DNA from 3 places in the Arthrobacter sp. PM3 genome. Region 3 is predicted to be linked to each of the others. Evidence: riboswitches for the same ligand, from Rfam matches in the RefSeq annotation. Region 3 holds a riboswitch; each other region holds the start of a gene.
The links. A riboswitch is a leader RNA that binds a small molecule or an ion and turns the genes downstream of it on or off. The one in region 3 is predicted to bind S-adenosylmethionine.
Positions count from the first base shown of each region.

Region 1: linked by a shared signal. The riboswitch ahead of CFN17_RS18735 (aminotransferase class V-fold PLP-dependent enzyme) and the one ahead of CFN17_RS13495 (bifunctional o-acetylhomoserine/o-acetylserine sulfhydrylase) in region 3 are both predicted to bind S-adenosylmethionine.
Region 2: linked by a shared signal. The riboswitch ahead of CFN17_RS04060 (DUF1737 domain-containing protein) and the one ahead of CFN17_RS13495 (bifunctional o-acetylhomoserine/o-acetylserine sulfhydrylase) in region 3 are both predicted to bind S-adenosylmethionine.

Region 1 covers NZ_CP022314.1:4,115,733-4,120,691, forward strand. The annotation lists gene aroA (3-phosphoshikimate 1-carboxyvinyltransferase) at 1-541, shown strand, start outside; gene CFN17_RS18725 (ribosome small subunit-dependent GTPase A) at 525-1,640, shown strand; gene hisN (histidinol-phosphatase) at 1,728-2,540, shown strand; SAM riboswitch class IV at 2,611-2,724, shown strand; gene CFN17_RS18735 (aminotransferase class V-fold PLP-dependent enzyme) at 2,759-4,180, shown strand; gene CFN17_RS18740 (class I SAM-dependent methyltransferase) at 4,261-4,959, shown strand, end outside.
Region 2 covers NZ_CP022314.1:858,278-863,236, forward strand. The annotation lists gene CFN17_RS04050 (aminodeoxychorismate lyase) at 73-1,041, shown strand; gene CFN17_RS04055 (hypothetical protein) at 1,132-2,085, opposite strand; SAM riboswitch class IV at 2,313-2,427, shown strand; gene CFN17_RS04060 (DUF1737 domain-containing protein) at 2,440-2,745, shown strand; gene CFN17_RS04065 (rhodanese-like domain-containing protein) at 2,742-3,161, shown strand; gene CFN17_RS04070 (O-succinylhomoserine sulfhydrylase) at 3,162-4,370, shown strand; gene CFN17_RS04075 (glutamate--cysteine ligase) at 4,379-4,959, opposite strand, start outside.
Region 3 covers NZ_CP022314.1:2,964,249-2,969,207, reverse strand. The annotation lists gene CFN17_RS13495 (bifunctional o-acetylhomoserine/o-acetylserine sulfhydrylase) at 23-1,339, opposite strand; SAM riboswitch class IV at 1,402-1,517, opposite strand; gene CFN17_RS13490 (VOC family protein) at 1,691-2,329, shown strand; gene CFN17_RS13485 (CPBP family intramembrane glutamic endopeptidase) at 2,427-3,194, opposite strand; gene CFN17_RS13480 (histidine phosphatase family protein) at 3,301-3,981, shown strand; gene CFN17_RS13475 (amidohydrolase family protein) at 4,017-4,959, opposite strand, start outside.

The DNA of each region.
Region 1 (4,959 bases), 1.2 Mb from region 3:
CGTGCGGGTCCCGAACTGGCCCGCCCGGACCACACAGGTCGGTGACCTCTGGCGGGGCATCCTGGCCGCCATGGGCGCCACCGTGACCCTCGACGGCGGCACCCTGACCGTCAGCGGCGGCCGGGAGATCCAGGGCGGCGACTTCGACGAGACCAGCGAACTGGCCCCCACCGTGGCCGCGCTCTGTGCGCTGGCCAGCGGTCCGTCGCGGCTAAGCGGTATCGCCCACCTCCGCGGACACGAAACGGACCGGCTCGCTGCCCTCGTAGCCGAAATCAACCGGCTCGGCGGCGACGCCGAAGAGACCGCCGACGGACTCGTCATCCGCCCGGCCAAGCTGCACGGCGGCGTCGTGCACAGCTACGCCGACCACCGCATGGCCACGGCCGGCGCCATCCTCGGCCTGGCCGTACCCGGCGTCGAGGTCGAAGACATCGCGACCACGGCCAAGACCATGCCGGACTTCCCGCAGCTCTGGGAAGCCATGCTGACGCAGGGAACCGCCGCAGACGAGGACTCCGCCGGTGGCGCGCAGCACTGATTCCTGGGATGAATCCGACGTCCGGATCCGTCCGAACAAGAAGGGCTCCCGGCCCCGCACCAAGGACCGGCCCAGCCACGACGACGCCGTCACCGGGCGCATCATCACCGTTGACCGCGGACGCTACACCGCCGTCGTCGACGAGGGCACGGCCGGCGAACGCAAGATCATCGCGGCGCGGGCCCGGGAGCTGAGGCGCAGTCCGGTAGTGGCGGGAGACTTTGTCTCCCTCGTCGGGGACGTCAGCGGCGAACCCGACACGCTCGCCCGGCTCGTCAAAATCCAGGACCGGCGCACACTGCTGCGCCGCAGCGCCGATGACACCGACCCGGTGGAGCGCGCCGTCGTGGCCAACGCCGACCAGCTCGTGGTGGTGGTCGCCGCGGCCAATCCGGAGCCCCGGACAGGTTTCATCGACCGCGCGCTGGTGGCCGCCTACGACGCCGGCATTGAACCGCTGCTCCTGGTCACCAAGGCCGACGTCAAGGATCCCGCCGAGCTGCTGTCCAACTACACCCACCTTGAGCTTCCCGTCATCATCTCCAAGACCGCGGACTCCGCCGCATCGGGCATCGATGCCCGCTCCGACGACGGGCTTTCCGCCCGGCTCGACAGGGACGCCGTCTCCCAGCTGCGCGGCTATCTCGACGGCAAGGTCACCGTCATGCTGGGCCATTCGGGCGTCGGCAAATCGACCATGGTCAACGCCCTGACCGGAGCCGAACGCGCCACCGGCGGTGTGAACGCCGTGACGGGCCGCGGCCGGCACACCTCGTCCTCGGCCCTGGCACTGAAGGTCAACGACGCACCGGCCGGCAGCTGGATCATCGATACCCCCGGCATCCGGTCCTTCGGACTTGCCCACGTGGATCCGGACCGGATCCTGCACTCCTTCCCGGACCTGGAACCGGGGACCGACGATTGCGAACGCGGCTGCAAGCACGACGCCACCGCCGTCAACTGCGGCGTCGACGCCTGGGTCGCGGCCGGGCACGCCGGCCCCTCGGGCCCGGCACGGCTGGCGTCCCTGCGCCGGCTGCTCGGCACGGACCCACGGATGGAAGCGCAGGAAACCAAGGAACTGGGCACGGTTTCGTAAGCCTCCCCCGGCGCGCGGCTCCCGCCGACGGCGGCGCCGTGCCGCGGCCTCCCCGCAGGCCGCCCGCTTAGACGGTAGTTTGGAACCATGAGCCAAAATGCTTCGAGCTACAACGATGACCTGCGCCTTGCCCATGTCCTGGCCGATTCCGTCGATTCCCAGACCATGAGCCGGTTCAAGGCGCTGGACCTCCGGATCGAAACGAAGCCCGACCTCACCCCCGTCACCGACGCCGACAAGTCCGCCGAGGAAGCCATCCGCGGCCAGCTCTCCCGGTCCCGCCCCCGCGATGCCGTCCTGGGCGAGGAATTCGGCAGCTCGGGGCACGGCTCCCGGCGCTGGATCATCGACCCCATCGACGGCACCAAGAACTTCGTCCGCGGCGTCCCGGTCTGGGCCACCCTGATCGCCCTCGTCGACGAGGGCGAGCCGGTGGTCGGCGTCGTCAGTGCACCGGCCCTTGGCAAGCGCTGGTGGGCGGCCAAAGGCGCCGGGGCCTACACGGGCCGCTCACTGGCGGCCGCCACCCGGCTCAGGGTCTCCAACGTTTCCCGGCTCGAGGACGCCTCACTGTCCTACTCCAGTCTCGGCGGCTGGAAGGAACGGGGGAACCTGGACGAGTTCCTGGGCCTGACCGAGGAAGTGTGGCGCACCCGCGCCTACGGCGACTTCTGGTCCTACTGCCTCGTGGCCGAGGGCGCAGTGGACATCGCCTGCGAACCGGAACTGAACCTCTACGACATGGCGGCCCTCGTGCCGATCGTCACGGAGGCCGGCGGCCGCTTCACCTCGCTGGAGGGCGAGGACGGCCCCTTCGGCGGCAACGCGCTGGCCACGAACTCGATCCTGCACTCCGAAGTCCTCAAGCGGCTCAACCCCGGACTCGACGACCTCCTGTAGGCGTAACAAAGCGCTTCACAATCCGGGACCGCCTTTTCCCCGGCCACGCGGATGTCCTACGCTCGATGCAGGTCACGAGTGCCAGCGTAAAACCCCGGTTTGCTGGCCGGCAACCCTCCATTCGCGGTGGGGTGCCCCGGGTGACGACCTGGCCGGTCCGGAGCGGACCCGGCAAGCGCGGATTCCCACGAGGTGGGGTCCTGTCCGAGTGAGGTCCCATGACAACTGCCACTTTCCCTGCCGCCGCCGAATTCCACGCAGCCTCTGGAGCCGGGCAGGACGATGCCCGCTTTGCCGCGGCCGCCCGCCCGCTGGCCGCCGTCACCGGGGCGGAAATCCAGGCCCCGCTGATCACCGGCGGCCACGCCCGGTACGCCAACCTGGACTACGGCGCGTCCGCCCCGGCCCTGTCCCTGGTCTCGGCCTACCTGAACGAAATCCTGCCGTACTACGCCAGCGTCCACCGCGGCGCCGGCTACGCGTCCCAGATCAGCACCTCCGTCTACGAGAACTCGCGGGACATCGTCCGGGACTTCGTCGGCGGCCGGCCGGACGACTCCGTGATCTTCACCCGCAACACCACCGACTCGCTGAACCTGCTCGCCGGCTGTCTGCCCCTGAAGGACGGCCGTCCCGCGGGCGAGGTCCTCTACCTCGACATCGAACACCATGCCAACCTCCTGCCCTGGCAGAACGTTCCGCACCGCAGCGTCGTTGCCGCGGCCACCCTCGAAGCCACCGTGGACCGGCTCCGTGAGGAGCTCGCCCGCGGCGGCGTGAGCCTGCTGGCCGTCACCGGCGCGTCCAATGTCACCGGCGAAATCCTCCCCGTCCGGGCCCTGGCCTCGCTGGCTCACGAGTACGGCGCCAGGATCGTAGTGGACGCCGCGCAGCTGGCCCCGCACCGGCGGATCAATATCGCCGCGGACGACATCGACTACCTCGCCTTCTCAGGGCACAAGCTCTACGCCCCCTTCGGCGCCGGCGTTCTCGTGGGACGGACGGACTGGCTCGACGCCGGCACACCGCACCTGGCCGGCGGCGGCGCCGTCCGCGACGCCCGGCTCGATTCCGTCAGCTGGACCACCGGTCCCGCACGGCATGAAGGCGGCTCCCCGAATGTCCTGGGGGCGGCGGCGCTGGCCCGCGCCACCCAGGTGCTTGCCGAGCTGGACCCGGCGCAGTGGTACGAGCACGAGGAAGCCATCCGCTCCTACCTTGTCGAGGGCCTCGAACGCATCGAGGGCGTGACCGTGCACCGGATCTTTGCCGGGTCGGACAACGGCAGCATCGGCGTCGTGAACTTTTCCGTGGCAGGCTACGACGCCGGCCTGGTGGCCGCCTACCTCTCCGCCGAGCATGGCATCGGCCTGCGCGATGGCCGCTTCTGCGCCCACCCGCTGCTGAAGCGGCTCGGCCTGCCCGCCGGTTCACTGCGTGCCAGCTTCGGCCTGGGTTCCCGGCTGGAGGACGCCGAGCGCCTGCTGGCCGGCCTCCGCCAGCTGCGGCAGGCGGGACTCGGCTGGGACTACGTGGTGGATGCCGGCCGCTGGGTGCCGGCCAACGACACCCGCAACTACCCGCACTGGGCGCCCAACACCCCGGGCACTGCCGGTGCCGCGCCCTGCACCCTCGACTGAGCGGCCGCAGGCCGGGACCGCGTGCGGTAAATTCGGAAGGTACCTGCAACCGGCAGGAATTTCCCGAAGGAGACTGAAACGTGGCACGCGGCGGGCCCAAACTCCAGCACGAGCGGCGCCGGGAGCTCGGGCAAAGCTTCCAGGACGGCGGGGAGCACTACGAACGCGTCCGGCCCGGCTACCCGGAGGAATCCGCCGCATGGCTAATCCCGGCCGGGGCGAAAGACGCCGCAGATGTTGGCGCCGGCACGGGCAAGTTCACCGCCCTCCTGGCCGCCCGGGGCCTCCACACGGTGGCCGTTGACCCCTCCGCCGACATGCTCGGACAGCTCGGCCGGACCCTGCCGGAGGTCACCGCTGTCGTCGGCACCGCCGAGGACACCGGCCTGGCGCCGGAATCGTTCGACCTCGTCACGGTGGCCCAGGCCTGGCACTGGTGCGATCCCCGCCGGGCCAGCACCGAGATCGCCCGGATCCTGCGCCCGAACGGCGTCCTGGGCCTGATCTGGAACCAGCTGGACACCTCCGTCCCCTGGGTGCATCGGCTCTCGCGCATCATGCACGCCGGTGACGTGCACAAGCCGCACTTCCGGCCGCCCGTGGGCCCTGAGTTCACCGGACTGGAGAGCCACCTGACCCGGTGGGAGGATTCCGTGACCCCGGAGGACATCAAAGAGCTGGCGAAGTCCCGCAGCTACTACCTTGCGGCCTCCGAAACCACCCGGGCCAAGGTGACGGCCAACCTCGACTGGTACCTGAACGAACACCTGGGCCATGCC
Region 2 (4,959 bases), 2.1 Mb from region 3:
GGCCCGCGGAACCGTTCCGGAACGGGCAACGAGCAAATCCTATCCCGGGACCGGCGGGACTAAGCTGGAGCCATGACCTCTCCCGCCTCTGTGCCTGCGTCCGCGACCGTCCTGGTCTTCCTCGACCCGGCGTTCGACGGCGGCCGCGTGGCTGATGCGTCCAAGCCGCAGCTGATGGCCACGGACCTCGGCGCCACCCGCGGCGACGGTGTTTTCGAATCGCTGCTTGCCGTGGGCGGCCGGCCCCGCAAGATCCAGGCCCACCTGAACCGGCTGGCCGGTTCGGCCCGCCTCCTGGACCTGGACATCCCCGCCGAGGACGCCTGGCGGCGTGCGGTGGACACCGCGATCAGCGAATACCGGCGCCAGGATCCTGCCGTGGCCGCGGCGGGCGGCGCGGCAGAGGACGAGGTTGTCGTGAAGCTGCTCGTCACCCGCGGACCGGAAGGCGCCGCAGCCCCCACCTGCTGGGTGCAGGCCTCCGCCCCCGGGACGGCGGGCCGCCGGCAGCGCGAGTCGGGGCTCGATGTCATCCTGCTGGACCGCGGCTACGACAGCGAGGTCGGCGAACGCGCCCCCTGGCTGCTGCTCGGCGCCAAGACCCTCTCCTACGCCGTGAACATGGCGGCGCTGCGTTACGCCCAACAGCACGGGGCGGACGATGTCATCTTCACGTCGGCGGACGGCCGGGTGCTGGAGGGACCTACGTCGACCGTCCTGCTGGCGCACCTGGAAACCACGGACGACGGCGCGGGCGGCGTCCGCACGGTCCGCCGGCTCATCACGCCGCAGCTGGACAGCGGCATCCTGCCGGGCACCTCCCAGGGGGCCCTGTTCACCGCCGCCAAGGCGGCCGGCTGGGAGCTGGGCTACGGCCCGTTGGAACCGAAGGACCTGCTGGATGCCGACGCCGTCTGGCTGATCTCCAGCATCCGGCTCCTGGCGCCCGTGAACCACATCGACGGCCAGGAAATCGGGACGCCGGAACTGCGCCGGCAGCTCACGGCCGAGCTCAACGCCCTCTTCGCCACGATCGAATAGTTCTCCCCTCCCGACAGGCAACGCGGGGTCAGATACAGCCCATTCCGGGGTCCGGGATGGGCGCTATCTGACCCCGCGTTGCTGTTTCGCTCAGCCCAGGGCGTCCGCGGGCACTGCGGGGCTGCGGCGGAAGGATGCCGGGTTGAACGCCGGCAGCATGAAGGTGGCCAGCACGGCGTCGAGCAGTTCCGGAGCCCACCGGCTGTTCTCCCCCAGCGTCGCGCACACGCCCAGCACCACGGGGGTGCCGTCGGCACGGCGCCGGATCTGGACCTGAACCGGCCCGGTCAGGCCGAGCGTGCGGACGGCCGCCAGCCCGAGCTTGCGCACATCCCCGGCCTCACCGGCAGGGACCCTGCGGGCCACCTCGTCGGTTCCGGGCCGCCCGTACGGGGTTTTGGTCTTTTCCAGGACCACGGCCGCCGGCGCCATCGCGTTGCGGGCCGGGGTGCCGAAGACCAGGGCGACGTAGTCGCTGCCCGGGATGAATTCCTGGACCAGCTGGCCGGAGGGCATGTTCTTCCAGTTCACGGAGGCCGTCCCGGCCAGCAGATGGACAGCGCGGGAGCCTTTGAAGACCCGGGGTTTGACGACGACCGGCCCGTTGAGACCCGCCAGTGAGGCCGGCGCGGCGGCGAGGTCGCCCGGGACGGCGAAGCGCGGGACAGGGACACCGGCTGCGTGCAGGGCCCATGCGGTGAAGAGGTGGTCATTGGCCAAAGCCACCGCGTCGGGGTCGCCGACAATGATCCGCACGTCCGGGCCGAATCCGGCGCGGGCAGCGGCCAGCACCGGGAGTTCGACGCTGAGGGTCGGGATGATGACGTTGATGGCTTCCCGGTCCACCAGCCGGCGCAGGTCCAGGACCATGTCCGGATCCGTCGCCGGCAGAAGTTTGACCGCCGCCGCCTGGGCGTCCCCGGACTGGCGGGTGATGGCGCGGGCGTCGGAGCCCAGGCAGGGGATGCCGCGCGCGGCAAGCTGGGCCGCGACGGCCATGCCAGCGGCGCCTGCAATGCCGGTAACCAGTATGCGCGGGCCCACGGTGACTCCATTCCGTCGTAGTTTGATTGCCTCAGCAGTTCCCCAGTACTCCGATTCACCCAGTACACTGCGCTTCCCCCCGGCGGGCACGAGTGGGCAGTACCCGAAACTGGAGCGCGCTACTACTTGGCCGCAGCCACGGCGTGGGCACTGCGGCGGCGGCCCGGTTACGGAACATGACGACGGCGGCACTGCGTGCCGGCGTCGTAAGTGTTACGTTCTTGGGGAGTAATGAGAACCGGTGGCAAGCCCTGACTGGCCGGTCGGCAACCCTCCCTTTCGCGGCGGGGTGCCTCAGGTGAATACTCGGCATATCGACCATTCGAGCTGCAAGCGTGAAAGAGGAGATCCGTCGTGCCTGACATATCCGCACCCGCTGTACCCGGTACAGCATCCGCCAGCGAGGAGAAGCTGGCCTACCGCCTGTTTACCGGCGCCGATGACCGCGCCTTCTGCGAGCGGGTGTCTGCAGCCCTGGCCGAGGGCTATGTCCTGCACGGAAGCCCCGCCGCCACGTTCAACGGCAGCACCGTCATCGTGGCGCAGGCGCTGGTCCTGCCGTCGGCGATTGCGAGCGCGGACGCCGCCGTGGCCAACGCCGTCGATGACCTCGACACCGGCGAGTTCGGCGAGGAAGAAGCCTTCGAGGGCCACGCATGAGCTACGCCGGAGACCTCAGCCCGGACCAGGCATGGGCCAGGCTCGAAGCGGGCGCCATCCTGGTGGATGTCCGGACCGAGGCCGAGTGGGCGCACATCGGCGTCCCGGACACAGCGGCCGCAGGCACTGGGCGCAACGATCCGCTCTTCATCCAGTGGAACCTCTCCGGCGGCCTGCCGAACCCGCACTTCGTCGAAGAGCTCCGGCGGCAGGCCCCGGAGGACACCGGCGTCGAACTGTTGTTCCTGTGCCGTTCCGGCGCCCGGTCGATCGCCGCCGCGACGGCCGCCACGCAGGCCGGCTACACCTCATACAACGTCCTCGAGGGCTTCGAAGGCGAAACTGACCGCTTTGGCGACCGCACCGTCAACGGCTGGAAGAACCGCGGCCTGCCCACCAACCTTGGAAAGAATTAAGTGACCTTCAATCCTGACGCCGCCGGATGGGCGGCCGACACCCAGGCTGTCCGTGGCGGCCTTGACCGCACCGGTTTCCAGGAAACGGCCGAGCCGATCTTCCTCAACTCAGGATTCGTCTACGAGTCCGCGGCCGCCGCAGAGCGCGCCTTCACCGGGGAGGACGAACGCTTCGTCTACTCCCGCTACGGCAACCCTTCGGTCGCGACATTCCAGGAGCGGCTCCGGCTGCTGGAAGGCACCGAGGCGTGTTTTGCGACGGCGTCCGGCATGTCCGCCGTGTTCACCGCCCTCGGCGCGCTGCTGGCGGCGGGCGACCGGGTGGTCGCCGCCCGCTCGCTCTTCGGCTCCTGCTTCGTGATCCTCAACGAGATCCTGCCGCGCTGGGGTGTCGAGACGGTCTTCGTGGACGGCCCGGACCTGGACCAGTGGTGCGCCGCGCTGTCCGCGCCGACCACGGCGGTCTTCTTCGAGTCGCCGTCGAACCCGATGCAGGAAATCGTGGACATCGCCGCCGTGAGCGAGCTGGCCCACGCCGCCGGCGCCACCGTGGTGGTGGACAACGTCTTCGCGACGCCGCTGCTGCAGCGTTGCGGGGACCTCGGCGCGGACGTGATCGTCTACTCCGGCACCAAGCACATCGACGGCCAGGGCCGGGTGCTTGGCGGGGCCATTCTGGGCAGCAAGGAATTCATCGACGGGCCTGTCAAGCAGCTCATGCGGCACACCGGACCGTCGCTGTCCGCGTTCAACGCCTGGGTCCTGACCAAGGGCCTGGAGACCATGGCCCTGCGCGTCAGCCACTCCTCCGCCTCCGCCCTGCGCCTGGCCGAATGGCTTGAAGAGCAGCCCGCGGTCAGTTGGGTGAAGTACCCGCTGCTGAAGTCCCACCCGCAGTATGAGCTCGCCGCGAAGCAGATGAAGGCCGGTGGCACGGTGCTCACTCTGGAGCTGTCGCCCTCCCCCGGGCGCACCGCCAAGGAGGCCGCCTTCGCGCTCCTGGATGCGCTGCGGATCATCGACATCTCCAACAACCTCGGCGATTCGAAGTCCCTCATCACGCACCCGGCCACCACGACACACCGGGCCATGGGCCCGGAGGGCCGCGCGGCAATCGGGCTCAGCGACGGCGTCGTGCGCCTGTCGGTGGGACTGGAGGATGTCGAGGACCTGATCCGCGACCTCGGGCAGGCGCTCAAACAGGTCTAGGGAAGCGGTCAGCCCCGGAAGGCGGCGTCCGGTTCGCCGGTGACGGCGCCCTGCATGGTCACTTCGACGGCCCGTTCGACGACGCCGGCCAGGCCGCCTTCCCGGAACGGTGCCCGCTGCAGTTGCGAACCCGTGCCCTCCGCCAGGATCCGTTCGACGCCCTCGCGCGCCAGTTCCAGCTCGCCCTGCTCTTCCAGCACGGGTGCCACGAAGTCCACCAGTGCCCGGACGACGTCCGCGGCCGGGGCAGGGGTGAACGTTCCGAAGTCCAGGAGCTGCCCGCGCAGCCCGCAGTTGCTGGCCTGCCATGCGGCCATCCGCAACAGCAGCGTGGGCACGGGGGCGGGATCGACGCCGTCGTTCCATTCCCGCGCCGCCGACTCCACCAGGGCACGGACCAGCACGGAGATCAGCGCCGCATCCTCAGCCCGCAGGCAGACATCGGCGACCCTGACCTCAACCGTGGGATGCAGCCGGGCCAGCCGCGCATCGAAGTAAATCATGCCCTCATCCATCAGGACGCCGCTTTCCACCAGCCGGGTCACCACCCGCCGGTAGACCGGAAGACTGCCGAAAATCATGGTGGGGC
Region 3 (4,959 bases):
GATCCCGGCGCGGCGGCCCCTGTTAGGCGCCCTTGGCTGCGCGGAAGCCGGCGTCGAGGTCGGCGAGGATGTCATCGATGTGTTCCAGGCCGACCGAGAGCCGCACGAGCCCGGGGTTCACGCCGGCCACGGCCTGCTGCTCGGGCGAGAGCTGACTGTGGGTGGTCGACGCCGGGTGGATCACCAGGGAGCGGACGTCGCCGATGTTGGCCACGTGCGAGTGCAGCTCCAGTGCATCGACGAACCGCTTGCCGGCCTCGGCTCCCCCGGCGATATTGAACGCCACGACGGCGCCGGTCCCCTTGGGGCCGTACTTGCGGCCGCGCTCGAACCAGGGGCTGGACGGCAGCCCGGCGTAGGCGACGGATTCGACGTCGTCCCTGGCCTCCAGCCATTGCGCCACCTTGGTGGCGTTGGCGACGTGGCGCTCGACGCGCAGGCTGAGCGTTTCAATGCCCTGGGCAATGAGGAAGGCGTTGAACGGCGAGACGGCGGAGCCGAGGTCGCGCAGGAGCTGGACCCGGGCCTTGAGGATGTAGGACAGGTTGGCCCCCAGGGCGCCGCCGGCACCGAGGTCGCGGGCGTAGACCAGGCCGTTGTAGGTGGGGTCCGGGGTGTTGAAGTTCGGGTACCGTGCGGGGTCCTTGCCGAAGTCGAAGTTGCCGGAGTCCACGATCACACCGGCGATCGCGGCGCCGTGGCCGCCAAGGTACTTGGTGGCCGAGTGGACCACGATGTCCGCGCCCCACTCGATGGGGCGGATGAGGTACGGGGTGGAGAGCGTGTTGTCGACGATCAGCGGCACCCCGGCCTCGTGGGCCACCTTGGCGACACCTTCGATGTCCAGCACGTCCTGGCGCGGGTTGGAGACCACTTCGCCGAAGAACAGCTTGGTGTTGGGCTGCACGGCATCGCGCCACTGCTCCAGGTTGTCCGGGTCCGCCACGAACGTCACCGAGATGCCGAACTTCTTGAGCGTGTGGGCCAGCAGGTTGTAGGTGCCGCCGTAGAGGCTGGGGCTGGCCACCACGTGGTCCCCTGCTTCGGCGATATTGAGGATGGCGAAGGTTTCGGCGGCCTGGCCGGAGCTGAGCAGCAGGGCCGCGAGGCCGCCTTCAAGGCTCGCCACGCGCTGCTCCACCGCGTCCTGGGTCGGGTTGCCGATCCTGGTGTAGATGGGTGCGAGCTCGGCCAGGGCGAAGCGGTTCGCCGCGCTCTCGGCGCTGGGGAACACGAACGACGTCGTCTGGTAGATGGGCAGGGACCGGGCGCCGGTGGCGGAATCCGGCTCCTGGCCGGCGTGGATCTGGCGGGTTTCGAAGGACCAGGCACTGGACATTGATGCTCCTTACGGGACCGGGCACAGCACCGCCCGGGGCCATCGGCCCGGGAGCGGTACAGGCGCCGCGCTTGCCCTCCGGCGGTCGCCGGACGGCCGGGTCTTCACCCGGGGCACCCCACCGCGATACGAGGGTTGCCGGCCAGCAAGCCGGGGCTGTGCGCTGGCACTCATGACCTTGCGCTTCAGTGTAGGAACGGCGGCGGGCCGCTGGATAGCTTTGTGACGAAGATGAAGATGGCGGCAGCATCCGCCTGCCGTCAGGGGCCGGCGGCACCGGCCGCGAGACATCCCATGACGGTAAGGCGAGCCTAAGCTGAGAGCTTTATCACAAAGTGCCAAGATGAGGTCATGCGCATGGATCACGTTTCTTACGCCTGTGAACACGATGGCTTGGCAGCCACCACTGAACGTATTGCGTCTGCCCTCGGCGTCGAAGCCGTGAAGGGCGGAGTGCACCCCCGCTTCGGCACACGCAACATGATTATCCCGCTCGCGGGACACAAGTACCTTGAGGTTGTTGAGGTACTGAACCACCCGGCATCGGACAAGGCCCCCTTCGGCCAGGCAGTCCGTGCCCGCTCCGAGGCCGGCGGCGGCTGGATGGGCTGGTGCGTCGAAGTGGACGACCTCGCCCCGTTCGAGGAGCGGCTGGGCCGGTCGGCCGTGAACGGCAACCGGAAGTTCCCCGACGGCCGCGAGCTGGTCTGGAAGCAGATCGGCATCCTGGGGCTCATCGCCGACCCCCAGGTGCCGTACATGCTCAAGTGGGAGGGCGACCCGGAGCTTCACCCGTCCAACGCCTACGCGTCCGATGTGAAGATGTCCGCGCTGACCATCGCCGGTTCGGCGGAGCGCGTGACGGAATGGCTGGGCGAACCGGTGGAAAAGCCGCTGGAGGACGTCGCCGTCAACTGGATTGCCCCGCACGGCACTCCGGGAATCCTTTCCGTTACTTTCGAGACCGCCTCCGGAGCGGTCACGATCTAACGCTCCAGCTGCCCCACACACTTCGGCCGCCGTCTGGCGGGTGCCAACGATGTCACCCACCAGACGGCGGCCGAAACCATTTAACTCCAACGCGGGGTCAGCCCAGGCCCACGGCCTTGCCGAACAGGCTGAATCCCACGAACGCCACGGTGTCCAGGATGGCGTGGGCGATCACGAGCGGCATCACCCGCTTGGTCCGGGTGTACACCAGGGCGAAGACCACGCCCATCACCGCGTTGCCAATGAATGGCCCGAAGCCCTGGTACAGGTGGTAGCTGCCGCGGAGCAGGGCGCTGGCGGCGATGGCCGCCGGTGTGCTCCAGCCCAGTTTCCCGAGCCGGTCCAGCAGGTAGCCCACCACGATCACTTCCTCGACGATCCCGTGCCGGATCGCGGACATGACCAGGACCGGCACCGTCCACCAGTACGTGTCCAGGGCGCTGGGGATGATCGCCGTCGTGATCCCGAGGGCCCGGCCGGCGGCGTAGAGTCCCAGCGAGGGGATGCCGATGGCGGCGGCCAGTCCCAGCCCCTGCAGGAGGTCCCGGCCGGGCCGGGCGAAGTCGAAGCCGATCCGCCGGAACGCCGAGCCGCCGCGCTCCCCGACCGGACGGTGTTCGGTGAGGAAGTAGATCACCAGGGCCACCGGGACCAGGGCGAACATGATGTCCAGTAGCTGGTAGGTGAGGTCGAAGTATTCACGCGCGCTCTGCGAGCGGTTCAGCGTGGACGTTCCCTGGGCCAGCGGCGCCGCGGTCATCTTGTCCAGCAGCTGCACCACGGAGTAGACCGCGGACTGCCCCAGCGACAACCCCAGGACAATCAGGACTTCGAACCGCAGCCGACGGCGGGAGGGAACCAACATGTTCCTATCTTGCCTGCAGTTGCCGGGAGTTTGCTGACCCCGCCGCGGTGCCGTCCGCACTGCCGTCACGGCGGGGCCGCCGCCGCCGAGCCTATGCTTGGGGTTTATGAGTGCGCCCCGGAAAATCATCATGATCCGGCACGGCCAGTCCGCCGCCAATGCCGACACCTCGATCTACAACCGTGTCCCGGACTACCGGATCCCGCTGACACCCCTGGGCGTGGAGCAGGCCACGGCGGCCGGGGACGAAGTCCGGCGCCAGCTGGGGGGCCGACCGGTGTGCGTCTACGTCTCCCCGTACCTGCGCGCCTACCAGACCCTCGAGGCACTCAATCTGGGCCCGCTGGTGGAACGGGTGATCGAGGAACCGCGGCTGCGGGAGCAGGACTGGGCTAACTTCCAGATCGCCGGGGACATCGAGGACCAAAAGGAGCTCCGCAACGCCTACGGCCACTTCTTCTACCGCTTCAGGGAGGGCGAGTCCGGCTCCGACGTGTATGACCGGATTTCCTCCTTCATGGAAACCCTCTACCGACACTGGTCCAAACCCACGTACGCCCCCAACGCGCTGTTCGTAACGCACGGGCTGACCATGCGGCTGTTCTGCATGCGCTGGTTCCACTGGTCCGTGGAATATTTCGAATCCCTGAACAACCCGGAGAACGCCGAGGTAAGGACCCTGCTGCGCACCGCGCGCGGGAAGTATGAGCTGGATAAGCCCTTCACCCAGTGGGAGGATCGGCGCGTGGACGAAACCGTCCTGGACGCGCCGCCCATGATCTTCTAGCCGGGCTACCGCACCGACCGCGCTGTCCTACCGGGCTACCGCACCGGCTGCGCGATCCCGGCCCGCCAGACCGCGTGCGTCAGCGGGATGCCGGGCCGGTAGGCCAGGTGCGTGGCCGACGGCGCGTTGAGCAGGTGCAGGTCCGCCCGGTGTCCGACGGCGATCGAGCCCACCGCCCGTTCGCCGTCGGCGTCGTTTCCGGACTCCCGGCCCAGGGCCAGGGCGCCGCCGTACGTTGCCGCACGCACCGCTTCGTGGACGCTGAGCCGCATCTGGAGCACGGCCGTGGTGACGCAGAACGCCATGGAGCTCGTGTAGGACGTGCCGGGGTTGCAGTTGGAGGCCAGGGCGATCTGCACGCCGGCGTCGAGCAGCTCCCGGCCGGGGGCGAGCGGCTGCCGGGTGGAGAGGTCGCAGGCCGGCAGGCAAGTGGCAACGGTGCCGCGTTGACCAGTGCCGCGTTGACCTGTGCCGCCCTGACCGGTGCCGCCCTGACCGGTGCCGCCGTCCCAGCCGGTCCAGGTGCCGGCGAGGGCATCGATGTCCGCGGCGGAGAGGTAGTTCACGTGGTCCACGCTCGCGGCGCCGAATTCCACCGCCAGCCGGACACCGGGGCCCTCGCCGAGTTGGTTGCCGTGCACGCGCAGTCCCAGCCCGGCGTCCTTGCAGGCCTGGAGCACCCGGCGGGACTGGTCCTCGTTGAACGCGCCCTGCTCGCAAAACACATCGGCCCAGCGGACGTAGGGCAGCACCGCGGCGAGCATCGGCCCGCACACGAGCTCCGTGTACTCCTCCGCGTCCGTCCCGGCGGGCACGAGGTGCGCCCCGAGGTAGGTGACCTCGTCCGCGACCGTGGAGGCGATCCGGGCGCTGCGCGCCTCGTTCTCGATGTCCAGTCCGTAGCCGGTCTTCGTCTCGAGGTACGTGGTGCCCTGGGCGACGGCCTCTGCTACGCGGCCCATCGCCAGCCGGGTGAGG